Regions from separate parts of the Arthrobacter sp. TMT4-20 genome, predicted to be linked through region 1. Evidence: riboswitches for the same ligand, from Rfam matches in the RefSeq annotation. Region 1 holds a riboswitch; each other region holds the start of a gene.
What was found. A riboswitch is a leader RNA that binds a small molecule or an ion and turns the genes downstream of it on or off. The one in region 1 is predicted to bind cyclic di-AMP.

Region 1 (5,584 bases):
CCGTATCCGCTTCAATGTTACGACTCAAGCCGAAGAGACGAACGATCCCGTTGCGAAGTATGTCGATCTGACTTTGTCGCCGCGCGCAGTCCTCGTTTCAGCCCAGGCCGCAGCTTGGGAGCTGCAGTGAAATCAGGAGGCGGTCTTCACGACGAGCACGTCACAGGGTGCGTTATGTACGACACTCCACGCAACGCTTCCCAGAACCCGTCGAAGCCCCTTCATTCCCACGTTACCTACCACCAGCAATTGGGCACCGACACGCTCGGCTTCCTCGATGAGGACATCCTGCGGCTTGCCCCGCCCCGCAGCGGGGCGCACCTTCACGGAAGGGTGTTGTTCTCGCAGTTTCACTGCAACCTGCTCGGCCAACTTGAGAGCCTGCTCAGCATCATCCAGTATCCAAGTGTCGTTGCCGATATGGACAACTTCCGTGTTACCCGTAATGTGCGCGCTGACCACCACAAGTTCTGCATCGAGGCCTTCGGCAAGAGTCGCGGCGCGCGAGGCTGCCTTGTACGCGGTCTCGCTTCCATCCACACCAACAATCACACTTCCGGTCATGACGTTTCCTCCTCGAACTTCGAACCGCAATTGCGGTATGTGGTGCCTACTTGGTTCGCTTACCTTACTCGGTCAAAGAATCCCATGCCTCTTCGCCGGCGCCCGGAACAAAACGGCCGGCGCGGTGACTATTGCAAGCCCCTTTCAGCGCCGCAGTGAATCACAGCGAATTCCGTCGAGGTCACCCGAATCGGAATCCCGACAGGAGAGTCGATCCTTACTGGTGTACTGGCTCGTGGAGGCCTAGATTACGGGAATGACTAGTTCTCCCGTACCAGGCACGCATAGTGACGAACCCCATGACAACACCATCCATGGCAGGCTCAATTGGCTTCGAGCGGGTGTGCTTGGAGCCAATGATGGGATTGTCTCGGTCGCTGCCCTCGTCGTCGGAGTTGCGGGAGCGACAACGGCAACCCCCGTGATTCTTGCCGCTGGCATTGCCGGTCTTGTCGGCGGCGCGATATCCATGGCCCTCGGAGAGTATGTGTCCGTGAGTAGTCAGAAAGACAGCCAGCAGGCCCTCATCGCCAAGGAACGCCTTGAGCTTGAAACCGAGCCTGAAGCGGAACTTGCGGAGCTGGCCGGAATCTACGAATCGAAGGGGCTTAGCCGGGACACAGCCCATCAGGTGGCAGTGGAACTCACCAAACACGATGCCCTGGGGGCCCATCTCGAAGCTGAACTCGGATTGCGCGAGGACGCCGTGGCGAGCCCGCTAGCTGCTGCGGCCGCATCTGCGCTGGCCTTCACCCTTGGCGCGATCCTCCCCCTGCTGACGATTCTTCTGTTTCCAGAGGAAACTCGTGTCCTCGCGACCTTCGTCGCAGTCCTGATTGCCCTCGCCGTAACCGGCTACGGCAGCGCACGGATTGGCGGCAACCCGGCGACGCGCCCGACCGTAAGGATCGTTCTTGGCGGCGCGCTGGCATTGGCAGCCACTTTCCTTATCGGGTCACTCCTGGGCACCACGGGAGTGGTCTGACGCTCCACTGATGCCTGGGAATCGCTCTCTCTTCATTGAGGTTGCCAACCAGGGAGGCGCCGTCAGTGTAAATGTTTGTACATTTAGTTTTTCCGAGTAGGTTTAATACAGTGCCCCACTGAAGGTGGGGCTTATCGAGGCCTTTTACCGAACCCAGCCAAAGGCCTTGGTCCTTTAGATAGGAAGGCTGGGGCGGGGAAACCATAGGTGGGTTCTTTAGGAACCCTTGGGGTGAAGCCGGGCGGGGCGTTTGTCCTCGTGCGGCCGGGTGTCTCCCATCCGAATCCGACAGCTCACCTCGTAGGTATAGGGAGAGATTATTCATGTCATCAAATACTGTGCGCGCCCGACATCGCGCCGATACGAAAAGCCGTTCGATTCTTCTCCTCAGCAGGCAAGCCGTCCTGCCTCAGGGGGGACCCAAGATCGCCGCGCTTGTGGTTGCTTCCGGAATGCTTGCGGCGGGAGCAAGCCCCGCCCACGCTTCGGCGATCGCCCACCCGGCGCAGGATCACACCGTTTCATCGTTCTCATCGGCTGCTTCAACAGTCGAAGTGGAGGCGAGCCCCACCAATCAAGGCACTGCGTACACCGTGAAGTCAGGTGATTCGCTGGGCGCTATCAGCGTTCAGACAGGTGTGGCGTTGCACAAGCTGCTGAGCCTAAACCAGCTCACCGTCACGTCAATCATCTACCCGGGAAACACCATCGTGCTGTCCGAGGAGTCGAATGCCGTGACTGCTGCACCGGTTGCCTCTGGCTCCGCAGCCTCGTCATCAGCGGTTTCCGACTTTAGCGTGAGTACACAAAGTGCATCGATCAGTCCCCTGAGTAACCGGGTGAGCAGCGAGTCAGGAAATATCTGGGATTCCTCGGACGCTCCCCAGAGCGGTACTGCCAACAGCCGTATTCTTGCCTTCGCCAACACGCAGTTGGGCGCTATTCAGGACTGCACCGTCCTGGGCGAAGGGGCATTGCGAGCCGCCGGGGTGATGGGGGTGGGAGACGAGTCCCCTGAGTCCTTGATGGCCTTCGCTACTCCGGTATCAGATCCCCAGCCCGGCGACTTCGTCTACTACGCCGACGGCGGGATGGGCTTTTCACACAACGCCGTCTACCTCGGCGACGGACGAGCCATCCACAGCGGCTGGAACGGTAACCAGACCGTTGAGGAATCCGTCAATGTGGGTTCCGGTCCTGTCTATTACCGGGTCAACATCTAGTTATCCAACGCCGCTGGTGGGGCTCTGACCTCGCTGACAGCGGTGTTTCTCGGACGCGCCCGGACACCAGATCCGACAAACAGGGATCTGGTGTCCGGGTGAATCCCCCTTTTCCGTCCCCTTGTGCCTTCCCATGGGGCGCACGACGCCAGGAGTAATGAATGCCACAAGAATCTGATCAACGAACCGCGGGTGTTCGATCGGCCACCCTCATTGCTGCCCTGCTTGTCGCCGCGCTCATCCTGATTATTGGCTTGATCGCTTCCCAGCGAGCCTCCTCACCCGCTTCTGATGGATCAGGAACAGACGTCGCAGAGGAATCCGGCGGCCGGGAGGAAGAGAAGTTCGATTTATCCCGGCGCATCGCCGACGACCCGTTAGCAATGGGTGAGGTCGACGCCCCCGTTGTTCTGGTCGAATACGCCGATTACAGATGCCCGTTCTGCGGGGTTTTCTCTCGCGAGACATTGCCGGCGTTGGTCGAGCAGTATGTTGCTAGCGGAGAACTAAGGATTGAGTGGCGAGATTTACCTGTTTTCGGAACTGAGTCTCTTGATGCTGCAGTTGCCGGCCGGGCAGCAGGGGAACAGGATAGGTTCTGGGAGTTCAATAAAGCCGTCTTCGCTGCGGCCCCCGACCGCGGACACATCAGCCTCCCGCGCGAGGAGCTGATCCGCATCGCAGAAGAAGTTGGGGTAGCCGACATCACGGCGTTCACAGCGGATCTGGACTCGGAGGAGCTCAATCAGGCTGTTCAAACCGACGCTGAGGAAGCCGCAGCCCTGGGAGCTACCGGAACACCCTTGTTTCTGGTGAACGACATCCCCATCTCGGGCGCCCAACCGGTAGAAGTATTTGAACAAGCCATTGAGACTGTGCTGGCAGAAACCAGTCTCCAGTAATGCTAATCGGGTACAGCGGGGCGTTCCTCGGTGGTCTCCTCACCCTCCTCAGTCCGTGCTCAGCATTGTTGCTGCCAGCATTCTTCGCGTATGCCTTCAGCACAAAACGGCAACTGGTCGGCCGGACCATGCTCTTCTACGCAGGATTGTTGTGCACCCTCGTACCCCTGGGGGTCTTCGCTGGCACCCTGGGGTCCCTCGTCACCACTGACAGACACATTCTCATCGGGCTCGCAGCCGCCCTCATGATCGTTTTGGGTCTCATTCAGATCCTCGGTGTCCGCCTACCGGCATTCATCCGCACCCGGTCCGCGACTGTCGGTTCCGGCAGTTCCGTCTTCGTCCTCGGATTGGCGTACGGGGTCGCAGGAGCCTGCACCGGACCCATCCTTGGGTCAATTCTTACCGTCGCCGCAGCTGGCAGCAACGCCGTCTACGGCGGAATTCTGCTCGCCATCTATGCACTGGGAATGGCAGTCCCGCTGTTCTTCCTCGCTGCGCTGTGGGACCGCCTCGGTGTTTCCGGACGTCGGTGGCTTCGTCCCCGCCCTGTAACCATCGGACGGTGGTCCAACACCTGGATTATGGTGATCTCTGGCTCCCTTTCAATCGGCATCGGAATCTTCCTCATCGCCACAGACGGAACAGCGAGTCTGGGTGGGATCCTTTCCGTTACCGACCAGTTCGCCCTCGAGAACGCGGTACGTACCTTCGCGGACTCAATCCCCGACGTAGCTGTCATGCTGTTAATTCTCATGCTCCTCACCGCAACCGGCGCCATCTACTTACGCCGGCGCAGCCACAGGTCATCAGCACCCCCGAATGACCCCGCATCACCAGAAGCGTCTTCGGATCAAGTGTCAAAGGAAGCTCCATGACTCCCCGCACCGAGAACCCCACGACCCAGCGACCCACTCTGCTCAACGCTCTTCTTCGGTGGCCCTTACGCCGGTGGATCGCCGTGTTATTCGGTGCGGTGGCGACCTTCCTGCTCGTAGCCATTCCGACCGATCTCATCGACACGCCATTATTCAGCCGTGAAGTTCCCCCCACCTGGTGGTCGGTGCCAGCGCTGATCATCTCCTCGGCGCTAAGCGGCCTGGTCCTCGGTACCTATATCGCCCAGGATCGGATTGTGGAATCTCCGCGGACCCGTTCGGGCATCGCGGGGGCGATCGTGACTTTCTTTGCCGTCGGCTGCCCCGTGTGCAACAAGATCGTCTTGCTCGCTCTGGGAACCTCGGGAGCGATGCAGTACTTCGAGCCCATTCAACCCGTCCTCGCGGTTCTCGCTATCGGCCTACTCTCCTGGGCCTTCTACCGGCGCGCCACGTATGAGGATCGTTGCCCAGTCCCAGCGAAGTCGGTATAACGGCCGTTTGTTCAGGACGTCGGCGGATCCGCTTTACACCCGAAGTTGGTCGCAATCTCCACCCGGTCACCCACAACATAGGTTCGTCGGAACTCGACGTATTGCGCCCGATGACACCCAGTTCGCTCGATCAGTAGAAGTGGCGAACCGGCGGCACATTGCAGAAGCCTCGAGTGCTCCGGAGCGGCCAGGACAGCCGAGAGTTGCTCAGTTCCGCCGTTGAGGACCATTCCGCAATGCTTTTCGAGCTCCCCATACAAGGAGTTCCTGGTGAAATCTGAATCCACTAAACCTCCCGCAATATCTGCAGGCATCCACACTTCGTCCAGCGCAATTGGCTCCTCGTCGGCAAAGCGCACCCGAGTGAGATGGAAGAATTCGGCGTCCTGCTTCAAGGAAAGCAGGGTCGCCGTGGCAGGACTCTGTGTGATTTCCTGTTGAAGCACAACGCTTCGGTGTTCCATCCCAGAGTCTCGCACGGACGCCAGCAGGCTGTATAACGGGCCGAAGGCTGTATTTCCTCCCGCCTGGACCCGCG
Region 2 (5,584 bases), on a different contig from region 1:
CTGGGGCTGCTACGGCTTTGACCGGGGTGCGGTTGAACGCAATGTCGGCGTCTGCGGGAGCTTCGACGGCGGCTGGAGCGGCCTGGATCTCCAGCGCGGAGGTCAGGGTGGTCCGTTCGGCTGATTCGAGGGAGAGCTCAGCAGCGTTGGCCGATACCCCACCGGTCAGGACAAGGCCTGATGCTGCGGCGATTACAGCTGCCTGACGGCCCATGCCGCCAGCGTTCTCGGTTACTGCTTTGGCCAGAGCCGAGAAGTTGGTGTTGTGGCGCTTATCGGCACGGTGACGTGCAATAGCTGTGCGAGTTGTCATTTTTGCGTTCTCCAGGGTTCGGTGTGGTCTTAGCTAACGCGGACGAAGCTAGCGCCGGGGAGGTCGGAAAGGGAATGGAGGTCGGTGTTCATGCCGTTCAGGCCACCGCTGATGACTTGGCCGTTTCCGACGTAGATGGCTACGTGGCCGGCGGTGATTACCAGGTCGCCCGCCGCTGGAGAGCCAACAACTGATCCGAAGGCGAAGAAATCGCCAGGCGCAATGTCGCCAACGGACTTGCCGACGGAGCGAAGTGCCTTCTCAACCATGGCGGTGCAGTCCTGCCCGACACCGATCTGGGAGTAGGCGGATCCGACCAGACCAGCGGCGATGTTACCGGAAGGGGCAGCCTTGGGGGCTGGCTTTTCGGCTGCGGGCGTCTGGGCTGGCGCAGCTGGTGCGACTACTGCTTCTGCTGCGGGCGCCTCAACTGGCGCTGCCTCGACTGGCGCTGCTTCCTGCACGGCGGGCTCTGCCACCATTTCGGCTACCGGCTCAGCGGCGGGTGTTATTGGCTCGATGACGTCGGCCTGCACCTCGACGACTGGAGCAGCTACGGCGGCGGGCGTCGCCGACACGGCTGCACGCTCGAAGGTGATCTCGGCGGTGGCGGGAGCGCTTACGGCGTCAGCCGTAGCAGCAATCGAGATCAGGGGGGTGGAGAGCTGAACGACACGCTCGGACTCACCGAACCCGTGGGCTGGCAGTCCGGCGGTCAGGACGAGCCCTGACGCTGCGACGATGACTGCTGCCTGGCGGCCGACGGAACCAGCGTTCGAGGAGACGGCGCTTGAGATGGCTGTCAGGGGGCTGGTGTGCGTACGGGCGGCCCTGTGGCGGCCCAGAGAAGAGCTAGTTGACACGTTCGATTGCCTCTCCCAATTGCCTGCGAGGTGAGCTGTCGGATTCGGATGGGAGTCACCCGGCCCTCTGATTCCCAGTGGAATCAGACGACTTAACCCCAAGGATTTCTTGCGAAATCCACTAATTGGTTCCCCCGCCTCTGCCATGCGAATTGTGCGAACGGAACCTCAGGCAGTGGCAGAGCTAGGCGATCTGCTCGAGGGTGCCAAACCTATTAGAATTTGGCACGAGATCGACGGTACATGAGATTGACCGCAATGTCACATTCCGGTCACGAAACGGTGTGTCCTTGGTTACAGCCAGCCCATGGGGTCCACGGCCTGACCGTCAACCATCACTTCAAAATGCAGGTGGCAGCCGGTGGATGCACCGGTACTACCGCTCTGGGCGACGACCTCACCGCGGTCCACTGACTGCCCCTCCTGGACATTGCTGGACGAGAGATGGTTGTACGTGGATTCGAGCCCGTTGCCGTGATCGATGACCACGCGGTTTCCACCGCCATAGGGGTGCCAGCTGGCAAAGGTGACAGTGCCGGACGCTGCCGCGAACACTTCAGTGCCGCACGAGCTGCTGAAGTCCTGACCTGAGTGGAGTTCCCCACCCAGGCCGGTAATCGGGCTGACCCGGTAACCGAACGGGGACGTGACAATCAGCTTGTCCATGGGAGCTGACAGGGAGCCGCGGGCCGCTGCAGGTACAGCCGCTGAGTCTGCAGCGGTCATGATCTCGCTGAGCTTGGCGTCTGCGTCGAAGGTGCTCTGCAATGCGGTGCGGCTGAAGTCGACCAGCGCCGCGTCGGGAACGCTGATTTCCCGGGGCGCAACAGTCGCCTGCACGGTGGGCGCAACGGTTACGGCGGCCGCATTGTCGTCCTGCGGGGCCGTCCCCGCGGTGGTGGGTAGCGTAACGGTCAGCACCAGCCCGGACGCGGCGGCGGCGATGGCGAATTTTTGGCTCATCCCGGTGAGCGAAAAGTCGCCCCTGACCCGGGTTGCTCGTCGTCGTCGTTCGAGTCGTTGCGCGTCCCGAGGACGCACGGCAGGTACTGGGGCGCCGGCACGGCGGCGTCCCGAAGCATGGTGCTTCGACAAAGGGTCCCTTTCGTATATGCCTGCGAAGTTAGCTGTCGGATTCGAGTTCGGGAAGAAACTCGGCCCTGACCGGTCCGCCGAAGCAGCACCGCGTCCGGACTTCACCCCAAGGCGGCTTATCAGCCGCCGTCTGATGGGTCCTCCGCCCCTGTCACGGGTCTCAGCATCCAAATCCGCTGACAGGGTTAGGCGTGCGGTTTAGATAACGCTGATGTATCAACGTCAGCTTTCCATCATCCACGACCATAAGCAAAAGAGATACGTTCGTTATCTTTTCCTGTGGATAATTTGCGGCAATATTGTGCCGTGGAGGTTTAGAGAGCCGGCCCGGCGACCGACACGAACACGTGTGCGGCGACCTCCGGCGGGAGCTCCAGCGCGCCCTCGATACCCTCGACCCTGACCGACACATAGTCGCCGGCCGCCTGCACGCCGATGACCGTTCCGGGCCGCAACCCACCCTCATCGAGTTGGGAGAGCAGTTCCGGGTCCACCTGAATGGGCTCGGCCAACCGGATAAGGGTAATCACTGACCCCTGAGGATTGGCGCCGATCACCGACAGGAGGCTGCGGACACCGTCGGTGAAGCCTTGGGTTGGCGGGCCGCCCAGGGCCTCAAGCCCCGGAATAGGGTTGCCGTATGGAGACTCGGTGGGCTTTCCCAGCAGCTCGTACAACCGCTGTTCAACCCGCTCGCTCATCACGTGCTCCCAGCGGCAGGCCTCTTCGTGGACATAAGCCCAATCCAGGCCAATCACGTCGGAGAGGAGACGTTCGGCGAGGCGGTGCTTGCGCATCACCCCGATGGCGCGACGGCGGCCAAGGTCAGTGAATTCGAGGTGGCGATCGCCCGAGACGATCACCAGCCCGTCGCGCTCCATCCGGCCGATGGTCTGGGAGACGGTGGGACCGGAATGACGGAGCCGTTCAGCGATCCGGGCGCGGAGGGCAACAATGTTTTCCTCCTCCAGTTCCAGGATGGTCCGCAGATACATCTCAGTGGTATCGATGAGGTCCGTCATGCGGTTCAGCTCCTAGGCACTGGTGCGGGATGGAACAGCGGGCAGCTTTCGCGGTGGGAGCGCGGCACATATCGCCAGCGCCGAACACAAGTTCTACGCTCACCAAGGTTAACCCATTTACCGGAGGCCGCGGCAATCAGCGGCAACCGGGTGCCCGGTCGGGGCATGTTCACAAATGCCGCCGGGGCCGGGTAGTGCGGCAGAATGTATCCCGTCTTGTGTCGCACGCTTACCCCCTTGGAGAGACCATGAGCATTTCCCCGGACCAATTGATCCCCGCTGGCCTCCTTCCCGCCGACGGGCGTTTCGGAGCAGGCCCGTCGAAGGTGCGCGACGAGCAGATGGAGGCCCTCGCGCAGGCCGGACGGACCCTGCTTGGCACGTCCCACCGTCAGGCGCCGGTGCGCAACCTTGTCGGTTCGGTCCGGGAAGGCCTGAGCCAGCTGTTCAACGCGCCGGCCGGCTACGAGGTGGTGCTGGGCGTTGGTGGGTCAACAGCGTTCTGGGATGTGGCATCCTTCGGGCTGGTGCAGGACAAGGCCCAGCACCTGTCGTTCGGGGAATTCGGGGCGAAGTTCGCTTCCGCCACCAACAAGGCGCCCTTCCTCCAGGCATCCTCGGTGATCACCTCGGCCCCGGGGACGCGCCCCACCCCTGAAGCGGAAACAGGCGTGGACGTCTACGCCTGGCCGCAGAACGAGACCTCCACCGGTGTGGCAGCACCGGTGCACCGGGTCGACGGCGCCGCACCGGATGCCTTGGTCCTCATCGACGCGACGTCGGCCGCCGGCGGTCTGGACGTGGATGTCAGTGGGTCCGATGTCTACTATTTCGCTCCCCAGAAAAACTTCGCGTCCGACGGCGGCCTGTGGCTTGGCCTGTTCTCGCCGGCCGCGCTGGAGCGCGCAGCCCGGATCGCGGCGACCGACCGCTGGATCCCTGATTTCCTGAACCTCCAGACGGCCATCGACAACTCTTTACTCAACCAGACCTACAACACCCCGTCCCTGGCCACCCTGGTGACTCTCAACGCCCAGGTCGAATGGTTGAACCAGAGCGGCGGTCTCGAGTTCGCTGCGGCCCGCACCGCGGAGTCCGCGGGGCGGGTCTACCAGTGGGCGGAAGCGTCCGACGTCGCCACCCCCTTCGTCACCCGCGCCGAGGACCGCTCCAATGTCATTACGACCATCGACTTCGACGACTCCGTTGACGCTGCGTCACTCGCGAAGGTGTTGCGCGCCAACGGCATTGTCGACGTCGAGCCGTACCGGAAGCTGGGCCGGAACCAGCTGCGCATCGCGACGTTCGTCTCGATTGAACCGGACGATATTTCAGCCCTGCTGGCCTGCATCGACTTCGTGATCGGCGGACGCTAGCCCTCCGCCGCCCCTAAGATCCCAAAAGCCTGTGGCTGGACCGGATCTTAGGGATCGGTGAGAGGTTTGCCGAAGTCAGTTTCAATCCGCAGCCGACGCCGCGGGGCCGGATCGTAGCGAAGCCGTAGATGGTGGGCCCGCCAGGCCCAGATCATTCCCGCCAGCGCCGCAATGATGCCGGCCGCTGCGGCGACGGCGAGGCTCCACCGTGGACCAAAAGTGTTGGAGACCAGGCCGACGATTGGTGCGCCGAGCGGTGTGCCGCCGAGGAAAATGGCGAAATACAGCGCCATGACCCTGCCGCGCATCACCTGCTCGGTGGTGGTCTGGACGTACGCATTGGCACTGGTCATGAGTGTCAGCGCGAACAGGCCCACCGGGATCAGGGTGAGACCGAACAGCCAGACCGTGGGCGCCAGCGCTGCTGCGGCACAGGCGACCCCGAAAGCTGCTGCCGCCCCGTAAATGAACCGTAGCCTCGGTTTGCTGCGGCGGGCCGAGAGCAGAGCGCCCGCTACCGAGCCGACGGCCATCACCGATGACAGCACGCCGAACACTCCGGCGCCACTGTTGAACTCGGTGCGTGCCATCGCCGCGATGTAGACGGCAAAGTTGAGTCCGAAGGTGCCGACGATGAAGATCGCGAGCATCACCATCATCAGGTCGGGCCGGTTACGCACATATCTGAAGCCCTCCCGAATCCGGCCCTTGCCCGGCGGAGACTTCTCCAGGACTCGCAACTCGGACCGTCTGATGGTCATCAGCACAAAGATCATGGCGCCGAACGTGAGCGCGTTGATCATGAATACCCAGCCGGGGCCCACCGCCACGGTGAGCAGACCCGCCACCGCTGGGCCAACCATCCGCGCACCGTTGAAAGAGGCGCTATTCAAAGCGACTGCGTTGGGGAGATAG
Region 3 (5,584 bases), on a different contig from region 1:
TGGAGTTCCTGGGCGACTCGGTGCTGGGACTTGCGGTCACCGATGCGCTGTACCGGGATAACCCCGACCTGTCAGAGGGCGATCTCGCCAAGCGACGCTCCGCCGTCGTCAGCACCCGCGCCCTGGCCGGGATTGCCCGCGAACTGGACCTCGGCGAGTATGTGCTCCTGGGCCAGGGGGAGAAGCTGACCAACGGCAAGAACAAGGCCTCGATCCTCGCTGACACGATGGAAGCCATTATTGGCGCTACCTACCTGGACAACGGTATTGAAGTGGCTCGGGCCATGGTGATGCGGCTTGTCGCGCCGCTGCTTGGCAGCGCTGCAGCGATGGGCGCCGGCACCGACTGGAAAACCAGCATCCAGGAAATCGCCGCAGCACGCCGGCTCGGCGCCATTGACTACAAGGTCACCGGCTCCGGCCCCGACCACGCACGCACCTTCGAAGCCCTCCTCATCGTCGGCGGACTGCCGTATGGCTCCGGGTCGGGCCCCTCCAAGAAGGAAGCCGAGCAGGAGGCAGCCGCCGCGTCGTGGAAGATGCTCCGGCACCTCGCCCACGAACCCAAATCGGCCGCTTACTCGGTGTCGACCCCTACCAATGGCACTGGCCCTGCTAATGCTGCTGACGTGACTGCCGCCCCCGGTCCGGCCGAGTCAGCCTAAGCCGTACCATGCCTGAACTTCCCGAGGTTGAGGTGGTGCGTCGCGGCCTCGCCCGCTGGGTGTTAGGACGAACCATTGACGACGTCGACATCCTCGACGTCCGCTCCATCCGCCGTCACGGGCTGGGCGCCGAAGACTTCGCCGGCGATTTGGTGGGGGCCCGGGTGTTGGACGTGGTGCGGCGGGGAAAGTTCCTGTGGATGCCGTTGGCACCTCCGGCCGAGGCTGGTGGGACTGCCACGAGTGGTGGCACGAGTGGTGTCGCGCCAGTGGCCCTGATGGCTCACCTGGGCATGAGCGGACAACTGCTGGTCAAAGACGCAGGCTTGCCCGAGGAAAAGCACTTGCGGGTCAGGCTCACCCTGTCGGCTGTCGACGATCCTGATGCCGGACCCCTGCCGCAGGAGCTTCGGTTTGTTGATCAGCGCATTTTCGGCGGCCTCTTTGTGACGTCGATGGTGTCGACCACAGACGGCTATCCGGGTGGGCTGGGGGAGAGTCCACTGCCGCTGATCCCGGTTGAGGCCTCCCATATAGCCCGCGATCCGCTGGATCCGGCGTTCTCCTTCGATGACTTCTTCGCAAAGCTCCGGCGACGCAGGACCGGAATTAAACGGGCGCTACTGGATCAAGGACTGGTATCGGGAATCGGCAACATCTACGCCGACGAAGCGCTGTGGGCAGCCAAAGTCCACTATGCCCGCCCCACGGATGTCATGCGCCGGGCCGACGCCCTACGGCTGATTGATGCCTGCCGTGATGTGATGCTGCGGGCGCTCGACGCTGGCGGCACCAGCTTTGACTCGCTCTATGTGAATGTCAATGGCAGCTCCGGTTACTTTGAACGTTCCCTCAACGCCTATGGCCGCGAGGGCGAACCCTGTACCCGCTGCGCCGCCGACCCGCTCGTTGACAGCCTTTCGCTGATCCGCCGCGAGATGTTTATGAACCGTTCGTCGTTCAGTTGCCCGCGGTGTCAGCCGAAGCCCCGCAACGGCCGCTGGTAGCACATCTCTGCAGCCGGGATCCTTGGCTCAGCACTCCCTCGCAGCTCACCCGTGACACGTTGCCCACTAGCCCCAGTCCCACTCCCGCTCCACCAAGGAGACTTACCCACATAGAACGGGTGACGCCGCACTGACACCCCCAAAGAGGGCAACCATTGGGCATGGACACAGTCAAGACACTGCAAGAACCAGGCGGCGTGGCACGCCGTAGGGAACCCACCCGCGCCGGTCTGGGATCCGTTCACCTCCGCGCGGCCCTCGCAAAGGGTGAGGTGGTAAACCCAGGGCCAGGAGTCTTTGCGCTACCCGGCATCACTGGGAGTCTGCTCACTGCAACGTGTGCCAAAGCTGAACTGGCCTGCATCAGTGCCGCAACGCAACCAAACCTCTGGGTGCTGCGTCCACCATCGTGGCTCCATGTGAGCGTCACCCACAGCCGGCGGCTGAGGGAAGGGTTCAAAGTCCATCGGGCGCAAGGTCCCCTCAGCATCCTGGAGATCTGCGTACAAAGTGTCAGATGTCTGCCAGAGCTTGACGCGCTCTGCATCCTGGAATCGGCGGTGGTACTGAAACATGTGACGCCCCGCGAACTGCTCGCTGCCTTGGCTGGAAAACGAGATGCCCGAGAAAGGGCAGTGCTGCGAATGATCGATCCCCATTCACAATCCATCATCGAAACCGCAGCCCGCTACCACCTGCGCCGCGCAGGACTCAGCGTCCAAACACAGGTGTACATCAAGGGTGTGGGACGGCTTGATCTGTTCGTCGAAGGACCGCTGGGCATCGAAGCCGACGGATGCAACCATCACAGTGGTCCCGCCGAATTCGCTGAAGACCGCCGCCGATGGAACCTGCTCACCACCGGTCGAGCACGGATTCTCCGTGTCACCTATTCGATGCTCGTTCACGCCCCGGCGGAATTCCTGCAGGTCGTGTTGAATTGCCTCAGCCCTCCACGGTCGGACCCGCGCCCCGACCTAGGACATCCAACAGCATACTGCTGCCGTAACCTAAATGTGACAAACCCGGACCAGGAAATGTACAGTAGATCGCACGTCGGGTTCCGTTCAACTCAGCGTCCTTTCGACAGATTGCCTAATTCTGCCGCCGTCGTAAGGTCCGTTCGCACACATCAGGCAGAAGCGGGGGAACCAGTAGTAGTGGTCGTCGCCAGACGACCTAGGGGTGAAGGCGCACAGCGCCCGGGTGGCTCCCATCCGAATCCGACAGCTAACTTCGCAGGCATTGGGAGAGGCAACATCATGTCCAAGAACCGTTATATCGCGCGCCACCGTGCAACCCCACCAAGCGCCATGCAGACCGTTTCCAAGGCAGTTAGCTCTCACGCTGGCGCCATCGGTCGTCCAGCAGCTGTAGTCGTCGCCGCATCAGGTCTGATGTTCAGCGCCGGACTTCCAGCCAACGCTGCAGGCGAAGTCAACGTCAGCGCCCCGGCCGCCGTCTCCGCACCAGTTGCCCAGACGACCGCCGCCAGCTCCACCACTCACACCGTTCAGTCCGGAGATACTCTGGGCAGCATCGCCAGCACCTACGGCGTCAGCATCGAGGCCATCTTCGCCTCGAACGGTCTCGGCTGGGATTCGATCATCTACCCAGGTGACGTCATCTCACTGTCCGGCAACGCCGGCCAGGCCACTCAGGTATCAGCACCAGCAGCAACTGCCGCTCCCGCCCCAGTTGCTGCACCAGCAGCCGCTCCGGCGCCTGCCGAAACCAGCACCCTGGGCATCACCACCGCTTCCGAGACCATCCAGCCAATGGGAGCAGCATCCACCGGCGGACAGGTTTCCAGCGCAGGGATCGCCGGAACAGCACAGGGCCTCGTTGGCTCCCCCTACGTCTACGGCGGCACCTCGCCAGGCGGCTGGGACTGCTCGGGCTTCGTGCAGTGGGTCTACGCTCAGCACGGCATCGACCTGCCCCGCACCAGCCAGGCACAGATGGGCGCGCTGACCCCCACCAGCAACCCTCAGCCCGGCGACCTTGTCATCCAGAACGGCGGCGGACACGTCGGCATCTACATTGGTGGCGGCCAGATGGTCAGCGCACTGAACCCGAGCCAGGGCACCCTGGTCCACGCGGTCAGCGCCATGCCACTGGTTGGGTACTACACCCTCTAAACCCTCCGCGTCAGCGGTACGGTTGTCAGCACCCGAATGCGTCATCGGAGAAATCCGGTGGCGCATTCGTGCTTTCCGGACGCTTTGGTCCCCGATAAGGCAAGCCGATGACACCGAGGCAACCGACGGGTCAGGACACGGCAACGGAAAACTGCGTGGCACCACCGAGCCAGCTCACCTGGGGACGAACTGACAGTCAGGGACGTCTCCACGCTCCGATGGATCGCTAGGAGAGGGAAGCCTGGTTCCCCTGGTAATGCTGTGCCAGGCGGGCCAGACCTTCATCCACTGACACCGTAGGCGTCCAATCGAGCAACTCGCGGGTCCTGCGCTGATCAAACCAGTGTGCAGTCGATAGTTGCTCCGCAAGGAAACGGGTCATCGGCGGTTCACTCTCGATCCCGCCGCGCTGCCAGAGGAATTCCACCAGGGATCCCGCGACCCGTGCCACACCGCCAGGAACGGCCCACCGCGGCGGCTGAACCCCTCCGGCCCGGCAGATTCCGGCGATCAATTCACCGATCGGGCGGGGCTCACCATTGGTGACCACCACAGCTTGCCCAGCCAACCGATCCATGCCGCTCAAGGCTGCGCCGATCGCTGCGGCCGCGTTATCCACGTAGGTGGTGTCGACCAGGGCGGTGCCGGCGTCAAGGAACGGCAGGCGCCCGGCACGCGCACGCTCCAGCACCCGTTCAACCAGCTGCGTGTCACCGGGACCCCACACAATGTGGGGACGGACCGCTGCCACCCTGAAACTTTCGCTGTTGGCGTCCAACGCGAGCAGTTCGGCTTTGGCCTTGGTCTGCGCGTAATTGCCGCGCACCAGAGCCGGAGTGGCCTCAGTGGCACCTTGACCCACGAGTGCCTCACCCACGTGCGCCACCGACGGCGAGGAAATGAAGACGAAGTCGCGCACACCGGCCGCGCGCGACTCTTCGAGCAGGACGCGGGTGCCCTCCACATTGATTGCCTCGAAGTCAGCCGCAGCACCCGCGAAGGAAACCTTCGCCGCGAGGTGCACCACCGCATCCATGCACTGCACAGCGCGGTGGATTGCCGTCTGGTCGGTGATCGATCCAAGGCTGTCTTCAACGCCAGCCAGACCGGATGGGCGCCGCTGAAACGTCCTGACCGCGTGACCCTGCGCCTGGAGGAGCGCGGCAGTAACCCGGCCCAGCATCCCGCTGGCACCGGTGACGAGAACCCTCACAGCTTGCCGACCCGGCCGCCGGCGAGCACCCCGGCAGCCCACACCGCAACCGCTGTCCGGTCAATCTTCGCGTTGTGCCTGATGTCGGTGGGCAACGACGGGACCGCCAACACTGCCGACAACTCCACGCCGACGGACCGGGCCGCATTCCGTGCCTGAGCCGCCAGCTCAGCTCCGGCCAGGCCAGGCTTCTTGACCGGGGGATTGGTCTCAACCACTGCAACGACCGCCTGGGTGCCTGCCGGACCAACACCAACCACCGCGGCCAGCCCGACGACGTCGACCGATTCCAGCGCCTGTTCCACCCCGACCGGGGTCACAACACCCGTCGACGCAGTCACGATGTGGGGGAGTCTGCCCTCGACCCAGAGCCTGCCGTCGCCGTCGAAATGGCCCACATCTCCGGTGCGGTGCCAGCCGCCGCTGCGAGAGCTCTCACGCTGAGTCATCCACAACCGGTGGTAACGCTCTTTGACGTGAGGAGCGTGGACGAGGATTTCCCCAGTGATACCGGCATCGGTGGTGGGGTCGCCGTCGGCGGTACCCTCCTGGTTGAGG

Region 2: linked by a shared signal. The riboswitch ahead of ACX80Z_RS14190 (M23 family metallopeptidase) and the one ahead of ACX80Z_RS10800 (LysM peptidoglycan-binding domain-containing protein) in region 1 are both predicted to bind cyclic di-AMP.
Region 3: linked by a shared signal. The riboswitch ahead of ACX80Z_RS13560 (C40 family peptidase) and the one ahead of ACX80Z_RS10800 (LysM peptidoglycan-binding domain-containing protein) in region 1 are both predicted to bind cyclic di-AMP.

Annotation. Positions count from the first base shown of each region.
Region 1 covers NZ_JBTNDW010000010.1:592-6,175, reverse strand. Annotated here, with positions in the region: gene ACX80Z_RS10810 (universal stress protein) at 133-564, opposite strand; gene ACX80Z_RS10805 (VIT1/CCC1 transporter family protein) at 821-1,549, shown strand; cyclic di-AMP (ydaO/yuaA leader) riboswitch at 1,692-1,870, shown strand; gene ACX80Z_RS10800 (LysM peptidoglycan-binding domain-containing protein) at 1,873-2,772, shown strand; gene ACX80Z_RS10795 (DsbA family protein) at 2,934-3,674, shown strand; gene ACX80Z_RS10790 (cytochrome c biogenesis CcdA family protein) at 3,674-4,552, shown strand; gene ACX80Z_RS10785 (hypothetical protein) at 4,549-5,046, shown strand; gene ACX80Z_RS10780 (GntR family transcriptional regulator) at 5,058-5,584, opposite strand, start outside.
Region 2 covers NZ_JBTNDW010000017.1:23,015-28,598, forward strand. Annotated here, with positions in the region: gene ACX80Z_RS14180 (NlpC/P60 family protein) at 1-313, opposite strand, end outside; gene ACX80Z_RS14185 (NlpC/P60 family protein) at 343-1,176, opposite strand; cyclic di-AMP (ydaO/yuaA leader) riboswitch at 1,182-1,345, opposite strand; gene ACX80Z_RS14190 (M23 family metallopeptidase) at 1,471-2,271, opposite strand; cyclic di-AMP (ydaO/yuaA leader) riboswitch at 2,274-2,447, opposite strand; gene ACX80Z_RS14195 (metal-dependent transcriptional regulator) at 2,586-3,293, opposite strand; gene serC (phosphoserine transaminase) at 3,542-4,669, shown strand; gene ACX80Z_RS14205 (MFS transporter) at 4,717-5,584, opposite strand, start outside.
Region 3 covers NZ_JBTNDW010000015.1:9,655-15,238, reverse strand. Annotated here, with positions in the region: gene rnc (ribonuclease III) at 1-665, shown strand, start outside; gene mutM (bifunctional DNA-formamidopyrimidine glycosylase/DNA-(apurinic or apyrimidinic site) lyase) at 674-1,672, shown strand; gene ACX80Z_RS13565 (hypothetical protein) at 2,332-2,580, opposite strand; cyclic di-AMP (ydaO/yuaA leader) riboswitch at 2,755-2,931, shown strand; gene ACX80Z_RS13560 (C40 family peptidase) at 2,935-3,813, shown strand; gene ACX80Z_RS13555 (NAD-dependent epimerase/dehydratase family protein) at 4,040-5,026, opposite strand; gene ACX80Z_RS13550 (alpha/beta fold hydrolase) at 5,023-5,584, opposite strand, start outside.